Regions from separate parts of the Acidovorax sp. GW460-11-11-14-LB4 genome, predicted to be linked through region 2. Evidence: predicted binding sites of a transcription regulator. Region 2 holds the regulator's gene; the other holds the start of a gene.
What was found. The regulator FNR, encoded in region 2, switches genes on or off when oxygen is low (the NO sensors DNR and NnrR bind a similar motif). The targets are predictions, from matches to a motif close to TTGATNNNNATCAA.
Positions count from the first base shown of each region.

Region 1 (5,373 bases), on a different contig from region 2:
AGTCTTCCGGATTTGCTTGCCATTCAAGGGCGTTTGAAGGCTGCCGGTTCTTGTATTCGTAGCCTCACGGAGCCACTGGATACCACCAGTCCATTTGGTGAGTTCACATTTCAGGTTTTGGGCGCTGTCGCTCAACTCGAGCGCTCCATGATTCGGGAGCGTGTCATGGCTGGTCAGGCTGCAGCACGGGCGCGCGGCAAGCGTTGGGGTCGTAGGCGTGCGCTGTCCGCAGAGGACGAGGCGCAGGTGGTTTCTATGTATCTCTCCGGCGCATGCACTATGGACGAGCTGGCCGATGTGTGGGGCGTTGGTCTTGGCACCGTCAAGTGCGCGATCTATCGTGTGATACGGCCCGATGCTCCGTATCTAACTAGGGTCAGGTCATCCGGGTCAAAAGGTGGAGCCTCTTGATTTTTCTTAGCTTTGTTATGAAATCAATGATAATCGAACAATAAAATTTATGTTGGCATTAGCATCATTTAACCCACATATCATTCGCAACATGCGCCCATTTATTTTTGTTTGTTCATCACTACTCTTTTCGTTCACAGCAAACGCCCAAAGCCCTAGCGATATTGCTTACGACCGCTGCGATAAAACCAGGGGTTCTCTTGAGCACGTCATAGCGGTTTGCACAGAAGCCCTTAAAGAAGAGCAACTAACTATTCGCAGCCGTGCGCGCATTCACGCAATAAAAGGAGGCAAATATAAGGACAGCGGTTTGTATGAAAAAGCGATCACCGAATATGAATCCGCAATCGCAATAGATTCAACATATCAGTATGGGTACAACGGTCGCGCAGTGTCTCTGGCTCTTCTTGGCGATATAGAGAGTGCATTAAAAGATTTCAACCGTGCGATCGAGCTAGACCCAAGTGAATCTTCGATATTCAGCAATCGAGCTCATTGGCATGCAGAACTTGGAAATTGGGAAAAATCTTTGTCAGACTACGATAATGCCATCAGACTTAGCCCAATGAACTCAATTCATTATTTCAGTCGCGGCACAGTTCTTACCACATTAAATCGCAAAAATGACGCCATAGCAGATTACAGCAAGGCAATACAAATCAATCCAAAATACCATCAAGCGTACTTAAACCGCGCCATGCTAAGGGAAAGCGTGGACGATAAGCTTTCCGACCTTAATGCAGCAATTAATATTTGGCCGGACTTCCCGCTGGCGCGCTCAAATAGAGGCTATTTATTTAATAAATTAATGCAATATGACAATGCAATAGAGGATTTTGATCGATCCCTGAACAAAATTCCGCGAAACTCTTATGCGTTGAAAGGGCGTGCTTTGGCTTGGCTTGGGAAAGGCAATTATGACAAGGCGTTGGCTGATTTAGATGAATACATCAGGCAGAACCCTGAATCGCCTGATGGCTATTTGACACGCTCTTTTACGTGGAAGGAGAAGGGGGATAAAGACCGTGCCCATTCAGACCGAGAAGAAGCTCATCGGCTTATACGCAGTAAACAGTGATGGTTGCCATGTTAATCGCTGCTAGCCACATTCTAAATTCGCACAAATTTTCAACCATCGAAAAGTACAATTTGCGCATGTTGAAAGCTCCCCAAACTCTAGTCAGGACGCTTGTCCTTGCTGCCAGTGCGGCAGCCCTTTCCGGTTGCGGCCAGCGGGGGCCGTTGTATCTGCCGACGGGCCCTGCAGCAAGCCAGCGTGCCACGCTGCCGCAAACCCTGACGCCGGGCAACGACACCAACACTGCGCCGTCGCCCGCAGCCAGCGCCTCGCAGCCACGCTGAAACATTCGATCGCCTGCGCAGGATGGCCAGGCAATGCGGTTTCGCTTGATTTCCATCAAGCACAAAGCTTAGGGGTACTCGTACAGTCTGCGCTTTATTGCACCGCAGGATGGCCATGGCCCTGGAACTCTACCGCGACAAAAATCATGCTTGCCTGATGTTCACCGACCTCATTGAGGAGGATGGACAGGCCGTGCAGGCCAATCAGTTCTTGATCGTGGACGACGACACCGGCGCCATCATCGACCCGGGCGGTAATCTCGCGTTCAACGAGCTGTTCATGGGGATGACCAAACATTTCCCGCCGCACAAGCTGTCGTACCTGATCGCTTCGCACGCAGACCCAGACATCATCGCCTCGCTGGACCGCTGGATGACCAGCACCAAGGCCAACCTGGTGATCTCGCGCGTCTGGGAGCGCTTTGCGCCGCACTTCACCAAGGTGGGCAAGACAGAAAACCGGGTGATCGGTGTGCCGGACGGCGGCGGCCACCTGCCCCTGGGACGCAATGAGCTGGTGCTGCTACCCGCGCACTTCATGCACTCCGAAGGCAACTTCCACTTCTACGATCCGGTCAGCCGCATCCTGTTCACGGGCGACCTGGGGGTGTCCATGATGTCGGGGGCCGAGGCCCGTGTCCCGGTGACCGACCTCAAGGCGCACATCCCGCGCATGGAGGGCTTCCACCGCCGCTACATGGTGTCCAACAAGATCCTGCGCCTGTGGGCACGCATGGCCCGGCAGCTCGACATTGCCATGCTGGTGCCGCAGCACGGCGCTCCCATAATGGGCAAGGAAGCCATCAACGACTTCTTTGAATGGATCGAGAACCTGATGTGTGGCATTGACCTGTTCGATGACCGCGCCTACCAGATTCCCACCGGGTACATCGACCCGGTGACCCGGCAAATGCGCCCAGCGCTGCGGGCAGTCAACGGTTAAAAATCAGCCAAATCGGCTGCTAGCGCATTGAAAATATGCGCTGACAGCTATCAATTTGGTAGTAGTCAATCTCAAGACGGTCCTGCGGCTGTCCGTCTTGCCGCAGCACCTGCCGGTGTGGCCGACCGCTTGCGCAGTCGTTGCCAGAACCGCCAGCCCAGCAGCGCGCCGAGGATGCCGGCGTAGACCGCCACTTCGCCAAAGTTGTTCTTGCCAGCACGCATCCAGAAAAAGTGCAGCACCGCCAACCCTGCCACCGCATACACGGTGCGGTGCAGCGCCTGCCAGCGTTTGCCACCCAGTGCCTTGATCGCACGATTGAATGACGTGGCGGCCAGCAGGGCCAGCAGCACCAGGGCCAATGTACCCACCAGAATGAATGGCCGCTTGGCGACGTCGTGCAGGATGTCCGGGATGTCAAAACCCATGTCGAACCAGCTGTAGCTCAGCAGGTGCAGCACGCCGTAGAAAAACACGAACAGCCCCAGCATGCGCCGAAACCGAGCCAGCTGAGGAGTGGAGGTGATGACGCGCATTGGAGTGACGGCAAGCACCAGGCAGAGCGCCCGCAGCGTCCAGTCACCCGTTGCCCGGATCAATGCCTCCGCAGGGTTGGCACCCAGCTGGTTCGCCACCGCCGCATAGACCAGCCATGCCAGCGGCAACAGGCACAACACAAACACCGCCGGCTTGGTGACGGGGTGGAGCAGTAGTTTTCGCATCGCGATCAAGAGAAGACCACAGCCTCATACACCGCCAACGATGGCGCCGAGACCAGGGCCATCAGTAGAACTTCTTGAGGTCCATGCCGGCGTAAAGCTGGCCAACCTGGGCTTCGTAGCCGTTGAACATCAGCGTCTTGCGCTTCTTGGCAAACAAGCCGTCTTCGCCAATGCGTCGCTCGGTCGCCTGGGTCCAGCGGGGGTGGTCCACATTGGGGTTCACGTTGGAATAGAACCCGTACTCCTGCTGGGCCGCCTTGTTCCACGCGGTGCCTGGTTCCTTTTCGACAAAGCGGATCTTCACAATGCTCTTGGCGCTCTTGAAGCCGTACTTCCATGGCACCACCAGACGCACCGGTGCACCGTTCTGGTTGGGCAGCACCTCGCCGTACATGCCAAAGGCCAGCAAGGTCAGAGGGTGCATGGCTTCGTCCATGCGCAGGCCTTCCACATAAGGCCAGTCCAGCACGCGCGAGCCGACGAATGGCATCGTGGCCTTGTCGGCCAGGGTCACGAACTCGACGTACTTGGCGCTGCCCTGGGGCTCCACCCGCTTGATCAGCTCGGCCAGCGAGTACCCCACCCACGGGATGACCATGGACCAGCCCTCCACACACCGCAAGCGGTAGATGCGTTCTTCCTGCGCGCTGAGCTTGATCAGGTCTTCAATGCCGTATTTGCCGGGCTTCTTGACCAGGCCCTCGACCTCCACCGTCCACGGACTGGTCTTGAGGGTGTGCGCATTGCGGGCGGGGTCGGCCTTGTCGGTGCCAAATTCGTAGAAGTTGTTGTAGGTGCTCGCGTCCTTGTAGTCCGTGAGCTTCTCCATGGAAACCGCACCTGCTACCGCCGACTTGGCGCCCGCCAAAGGCGCCAGCTTGCCGGGACGCGTGATTGCCACCTGCTGCGCCAGGGCCTCACGGCCCGCCCAGGCCGCCATTGCAGCACCTGCGGCGCCACCCGCCATCAGCTTGAGCATCTGGCGGCGGTCTTCATAGACCGAGCGGGGGGTGATTTCGGAGGAATGTGGGTGGTGAAAACCCGAATCGCGCGAGGGGATCAGCATGGTGGCTCCGGTGATGTGGGGTGAGACAGCTGCAGCGGTAGAGCAGAACAACTGTTAGTTCGTTCCCTGGACCGCTCAGGTTACACCGAAGACGCAATAGTTGTTGCGCGCCACCGAATGCCCGACATGCCTGCCGCGCCTGCCAACAATCTCGCGGGGAGTCGTTAGCAGGCCTTCAATCATCACAGCGTGCCGTAGCTGTGCAGGCCGCTCAGGAACATATTGACGCCCAGGAACGCGAACGTTGTCACCGCCAGGCCCACCAGCGCCCACCAAGCGGACACGGTACCGCGCAAGCCCTTCATGAGCCGCATGTGCAGCCACGCCGCGTAGTTGAGCCAGACGATCAGGGCCCAGGTTTCCTTGGGGTCCCAGCTCCAGTAGCCGCCCCAGGCCTCGGCGGCCCACAGCGCACCCAGCACCGTGGCGATGGTGAAGAACGCAAAGCCCACCGCAATGGACTTGTACATCACGTCATCCAGAATCTCGAACGAGGGCAGACGCGCCGCGATGCGCTTGCGGCCCAGCAGAATGCCCGCAACGATGAAGGCCGAAACGCCAAAGTACACCATCCAGTAGCTGCCGCCGTTTTCCGTCGCCCCCTGGCGGAACACGATGGGCTCGAAACACAGCACCACGCCCAGCAGCCACAGCGGCGCCAGCTTGTACCAACGGGTTTCGGTGGCCTGCTGCTTGATCAGGTAGGCAAACGCAACCATGGCCGACAGCGCAAACGTGCCATAGCCGATGAAATTGGCAGGCACGTGCAGCTTCATCCACCAGCTCTTGAGCGCGGGGACCAGCGGCTGGATCTCATGCGCCTCGCGCACCACGGTGTACCAGAGCAAAAAGCCCACGGCAGCACTGAC
Region 1 is NZ_JBWKYJ010000077.1:12,279-17,651, reverse strand. Features, by position in the region: gene AC07X4_RS20605 (recombinase family protein) at 1-411, shown strand, start outside; gene AC07X4_RS20600 (tetratricopeptide repeat protein) at 461-1,489, shown strand; gene lptM (LPS translocon maturation chaperone LptM) at 1,567-1,773, shown strand; gene AC07X4_RS20590 (oxygen-binding di-iron domain-containing protein) at 1,889-2,716, shown strand; gene msrQ (protein-methionine-sulfoxide reductase heme-binding subunit MsrQ) at 2,788-3,438, opposite strand; gene msrP (protein-methionine-sulfoxide reductase catalytic subunit MsrP) at 3,500-4,504, opposite strand; gene ccsB (c-type cytochrome biogenesis protein CcsB) at 4,687-5,373, opposite strand, start outside.
Region 1: the regulator FNR is predicted to act here: its motif matches at 1,819-1,832, upstream of AC07X4_RS20590 (oxygen-binding di-iron domain-containing protein).

Region 2 (5,373 bases):
CGGCTGCAGATCATGAATGCCACGGAGGGCGAACAGCGCTACCGCATCAGCGCGCGTGGACTGGAGGGGCTGGAGGTGGCCTCCGAGGCCGAAGTGGATATTGGCGCAGCAGAGTCGCGCTGGGTGGCCGTGCGTTTGCAGATTCCGTACGGTTCTGCCACTTCGGGCTCGCATGCGGTTCAGTTTGACGTGCAGGCCGTAGGGGCAGCTGCCCATGTGACGGAAAAATCCGTGTTTCTTGTGCCGCGTTGAGCGGCATCCCGGTGGGGCCTTTCAGGGCCGCACTTTGACCGATATTGTTGAGGAGTAGAGCACCATGTCTTCAAACCCTGCCATCGCGACACCGGCAATTCCCGTGCCCTGGTGGAAGTTCGGCCATGTGTGGCTGGTGATTGCCGGGCCTGCCATCGTGATCGTGGCTGGCTTTGTGACGCTGTGGCTGGCGATTTCTCGGCCTGACCCGGTGGTAGCCGAGGATTACTACCGCCAGGGCATTGAGATCAATAAGACCTTGGTGGCGCCGGAGAAAAGCCTGGCACCGGCCCTCAAGGCCCGCAACCATGCGGCCACCCCTGTGCAAGACCAACCACGCTGACAACCCTCCGGTCGCTGCCCCCAGCGACCCCAGGCAGCACCAGGAGACAGAACCGATATGTGGACGCAACGCCTGATGTGGATTGCATGGCCCGCCTTCTTGATGGCGGGCGTGCTGGAGATGCTGGTTTTTGCCATGGTGGACCCCCAGGACCTGCACTGGTTCGGCCAGCCCCTGGCGCTGTCACGGCAAGGGGTGTACACCCTCGCATTTTTTGTGTTTTGGGCCATCACCATGGCCACGAGCGCATTGACGACACTGCTGTCCATGTCTCCGTTCGAGGTCAACCGGTGCCCGGTGCCCGATGGGGAGCGCCCCGACGATTGCCGCAAGACATCGTCCTGCCCCTGAACCCTTTTCGCCTGCTTGTCTGGGCATGCAATGCATGCCGTTTCGCAAGAGATGGTTGTACTTGGTGCGGAACCGGCCCTCCGCGTGGAAGTGGCTCGGTGTCAGTGTCGTCAGTGGCAGGTCTGCTGGCTGTTCACGATGCGTCGCAGGGCATCGGTGTCGAGGATGCGCACATGGCGCTGTTTGACTTCCACGATCCCTTCTTCCACAAACTTGGAGAAGGTCCGGCTGACCGTTTCGAGTTTGAGGCCGAGGTAGCTGCCGATTTCTTCGCGCGTCATGCGCAACACCAGTTCCGACTGCGAGAAGCCCCGTGCATGCAGGCGCTGCACCAGGTTCAGCAAAAAGGCGGCCAGGCGTTCTTCGGCACGCATGCTGCCCAGCAGCAACATCACGCCGTGCTCGCGCACGATCTCGCGACTCATGATCTTGTGCACGTGGTGCTGCAGGGCTGTGACTTCGCGTGACAGCTCTTCAATGCGGTCGAAGGGCATGACACACACTTCGGCGTCTTCAAGTGCCACCGCATCACAGGTATGGTGGTCATTGACGATACCGTCAAGCCCGATGATCTCGCCCGCCATCTGAAAGCCCGTGACCTGGTCGCGACCGTCTTCTGTGGCCACGCAGGTCTTGAAGAACCCGGTGCGGATGGCATACAGGGACGTGAAGGACTCGCCATTGCGAAACAGCGTCCCTCCGCGTTTGACTTTGCGACGGACGGCAACCACCTCGTCAATGCGCTGGAGCTGCTCTTCGTTCAAGCCCACGGGCATGCACAGCTCGCGGAGGTTGCAGTTGGAGCAGGCGACTTTGATGGTGAGCGGGTTCATAGGCACATGGACTTGGGTTGTTGGTCGAGCATATCGTGCATGCCGTACACGAACCTGAATACAGGGCGCGGGCGAGCGGCTGACCTTCATCAAATTGTCGCCGTATCGCTTGTTGGTTCACTTGATGCAGGTCAAGGACATGTCCCGGAGCCTACGGCACAGTCAAGGTGTACGCAAGGAAATTTCCCCATGACTGCTGTTTCGCCAGATCTTCTGCGCCGCTTTGACGTGCCAGGGCCCCGTTATACGTCCTATCCAACGGCCGACCGATTTGTGGAGGCCTTCGGTCAGGAAGATTATGTGCTGGCGCTGCAACAGCGCCGTTCGGGCACGCTGGCCAAGGCCATGCCGCTGTCCCTGTACGTGCACATCCCGTTTTGCGAATCCCTGTGCTACTACTGCGCCTGCAACAAGATCATCACCAAACACCATGACCGCGCCGAGGTCTACTTGCGCTATCTGAGCCGCGAGATCGACCTGCACACCGCGCACTGTGGCGTAGGACAGGTGGTGAGCCAATTGCACCTGGGCGGTGGCACGCCCACCTTCCTCTCCGATGCGGGCTTGCGGGAGCTGATGGCCATGCTCAAGCGCAGCTTCACGCTGGCGCCCGGGGGCGAATACTCGATCGAAGTGGATCCGCGCACGGTCAACTCCGAGCGTCTGGCGCTCCTGGCTGAATTGGGCTTTAACCGCCTGAGTTTTGGCGTGCAGGACTTTGATGCCGAAGTGCAAAAGGCCGTGCACCGCATTCAGCCTGCAGAGCAGGTTTTTGCACTGGTGGAGTCCGCCCGCTCGCTGGGATTTGATTCGGTGAACGTGGACCTGATCTACGGCCTGCCGCGCCAGACGCCAGAGTCTTTTGACCGCACGCTGGCGCAGGTGGCGCAGCTGCGGCCTGACCGCATTGCGTTGTATGCCTATGCACACTTGCCGGAGCGTTTCAAGCCACAGCGTCGCATCATCTCCGCCGAATTGCCCACAGGCGCGAGCAAGCTGTCCATGCTCTCGCGCTCACTCGATGCGTTCATGGACGCTGGGTATGTCTATGTGGGCATGGACCACTTTGCTCTGCCTACCGACGCACTGGCTGTGGCCAAGCGCCAGGGACGCTTGCACCGCAACTTCCAGGGCTACAGCACGCAGCCAGACTGCGACCTGATTGGGCTGGGCGTATCGGCCATCGGCCGGGTAGGGGCGACTTACAGCCAGAACTCGAAGACGCTGGACGAGTACTACGACTTCCTGGACCAGGGGCGGCTACCTGTGGTCCGCGGGCTCGCCCTGACCCGCGACGACCTGGTGCGCCGCGCGGCCATCATGGCCCTGATGTGCCAGGGCGAGCTGCTGTTCGAGCCGATGGAGCAGGCGTGGTTGATCGATTTCCGCCAGTACTTCGCAGCAGAGTTGGCGCAGCTGGAGGGTATGCAGGAGCAGGGGTTGGTACGGGTGGGGCCGGAGGGCATTGAAGTGACCGCCACCGGGTGGTTCTTCGTGCGCGGTATCGCCATGGTTTTTGACCGTTATCTGCAGGCGGACCGCAACCGCGCCCGGTTTTCGCGCATCATCTGACACCTATGCTTGCCACTGTTGGCTGGACTGCTTTGCTCATGGGACTCGCTGGCGGGTCCCATTGCTTGGCCATGTGTTCCGCGCCGTGCGGAGCATTGGTGCGGCAGGGCGGCGCACCACAGGCGGACGGTGGTGCGGAGCAGGAGGTGCGCTGGGCGCCGCGTGGTGGTGCGCTGCAGCGCACCATGGCCTTTCACGCAGGGCGCCTGGTGGGGTATGCCAGCGCAGGTGCACTGGCGGCCTTGGCCATGGACAGTCTGGCATGGCTGACCCAGCAAACCAGCGCGCTGCGCCCCGCCTGGACACTCATGCATGTGGCGGTGATGGCCTGGGGGCTCATGATGATGGTGCAGTCGCGGCAGCCTGCCTGGGTGGAGCAGGCGGGCCGCTCCGTGTGGGCGCGTGTTCGTCCGCTGGTCGGGGCACCGGGCGGAGTGATGGCGGCCGGGGTCCTGTGGGCCCTGATGCCTTGTGGACTGCTCTATTCGGCCCTGTTGGTCGCGGCGCTCAGCGGGGGGGCGCTGGAGGGTGCCCTGACCATGGCTCTGTTTGCAGTGGGCAGCGGGGTGTGGCTGGTGGGCGGCCCCTGGGCTTGGAGCAGCCTTCGCAACCGCCTGAATCTCGCGCGGGCGCAGTGGGGCACGAGGGCCGCAGGCGCCATGCTGTGCGCGGTAGCTGCCTGGGCGCTGTGGATGGATCTCATTTACAAGCCGTCGCTCTGGTGCCGCTGAGCGCGCGGCGTTGATCCGTCCACATCACCCCAGTCGCCCCGCGGCAGGAAGGTGGGCGATGCCTTTGTCGCGGGGACCGGGGTGGTCCAGCCAGGCCCGCTTTCAGTCAAGTGTTGCCGGATCGCTGCGCGGCCTGTCGGTTCTTCGCCACGTCACTGGAACTGGTGATAATCTGCGTAACTATTGGTGGCATTGATGTCGCCATGTATCGTGCGCCTGACGTGAACTCATCCATCCTCATCGACATCAGCCAACTGCGTGTCGGCATGTACATCCAGCTCGACGTGGGCTGGATGCATCATCCGTTCCCGACCAGCAGTTTCCGGGTGGCGTCGTCGGAGCAGATCACCACCTTGCGGGAGCTGGGACTGACCGAGGTGCGTTACGTCCCCAAGAAGAGCGATCCTGAACTCCAGGAGCTGGTGCCGGCCGCCTGGAGCGTGCCTGAAATGACAGTGCCGCCGCCCAACGGCCTGGATGCGCCCGGGCCTGGCACGACCACTGTCGTGGACCCCGAGGCACAGCGTCGCCGTGAGCTGCTGGAAGCGCAAAACCGGGCCTTGGCCGCCTGCAACCAGCGTTTCTCGGAAGCCACGCGGCAGTACCAGTCCATGGAGCGCACGGTGTCAGAGCACCCGGACCAGGCCAGGGCCAAGGGGGAGGCGCTGGTCTCTGGATGCGTGACCGAACTGCTGGAAAACGGCGACTCCGTCATCCGGCTGCTGTCCGAGGGCGTGGGCGAGCGCAACGGATTGCATCCCATCAATGTGATGGTGATTTCGCTGCTGCTGGGTCGGTCCCTGGGCATGAAAAGCGAGGAGCTGCACGATCTGGGTGTGGCAGCATTGATCCACGACATTGGCAAGCTCAAGCTTCCGCCCAATCTGCGCCAGCCCACCCCGTCCATGATCCCCATGGAGCGCACGCGCTACGAGACCCACGTGGCGGAATCCGTTGCCTTGGCCAAACGCATGGGGTTTGCCGATGCGGTGCTGACTGCAGTGGCCCGGCACCACGAGATGTGTGACGGCAGCGGGTTTCCCCAGCGCTTGAAGGGGCCTGACCTGGGGCGCATGAGCCAGGTCCTGGCCCTGGTCAATCAATATGACCGGATGTGCAACCCGGCCATGGGTGTGACGGCGCTGACCCCGCATGAGGCGCTATCCGTCATCTTTGCCCAGCTCAAGGCGCGGTTTGATTCGGTGGTCCTGGGAGCTTTCATTCGCATGATGGGGGTGTACCCGCCCGGCTCCATCGTGCAGTTGGTCAACGACCGGTATGCCATCGTGGC
Region 2 is NZ_JBWKYJ010000018.1:41,484-46,856, reverse strand. Features, by position in the region: gene ccoG (cytochrome c oxidase accessory protein CcoG) at 1-252, shown strand, start outside; gene AC07X4_RS09440 (FixH family protein) at 317-595, shown strand; gene AC07X4_RS09435 (hypothetical protein) at 653-946, shown strand; gene fnr (fumarate/nitrate reduction transcriptional regulator Fnr) at 1,057-1,779, opposite strand; gene hemN (oxygen-independent coproporphyrinogen III oxidase) at 1,969-3,351, shown strand; gene AC07X4_RS09420 (sulfite exporter TauE/SafE family protein) at 3,357-4,082, shown strand; gene AC07X4_RS09415 (cyclic di-GMP phosphodiesterase) at 4,304-5,373, shown strand, end outside.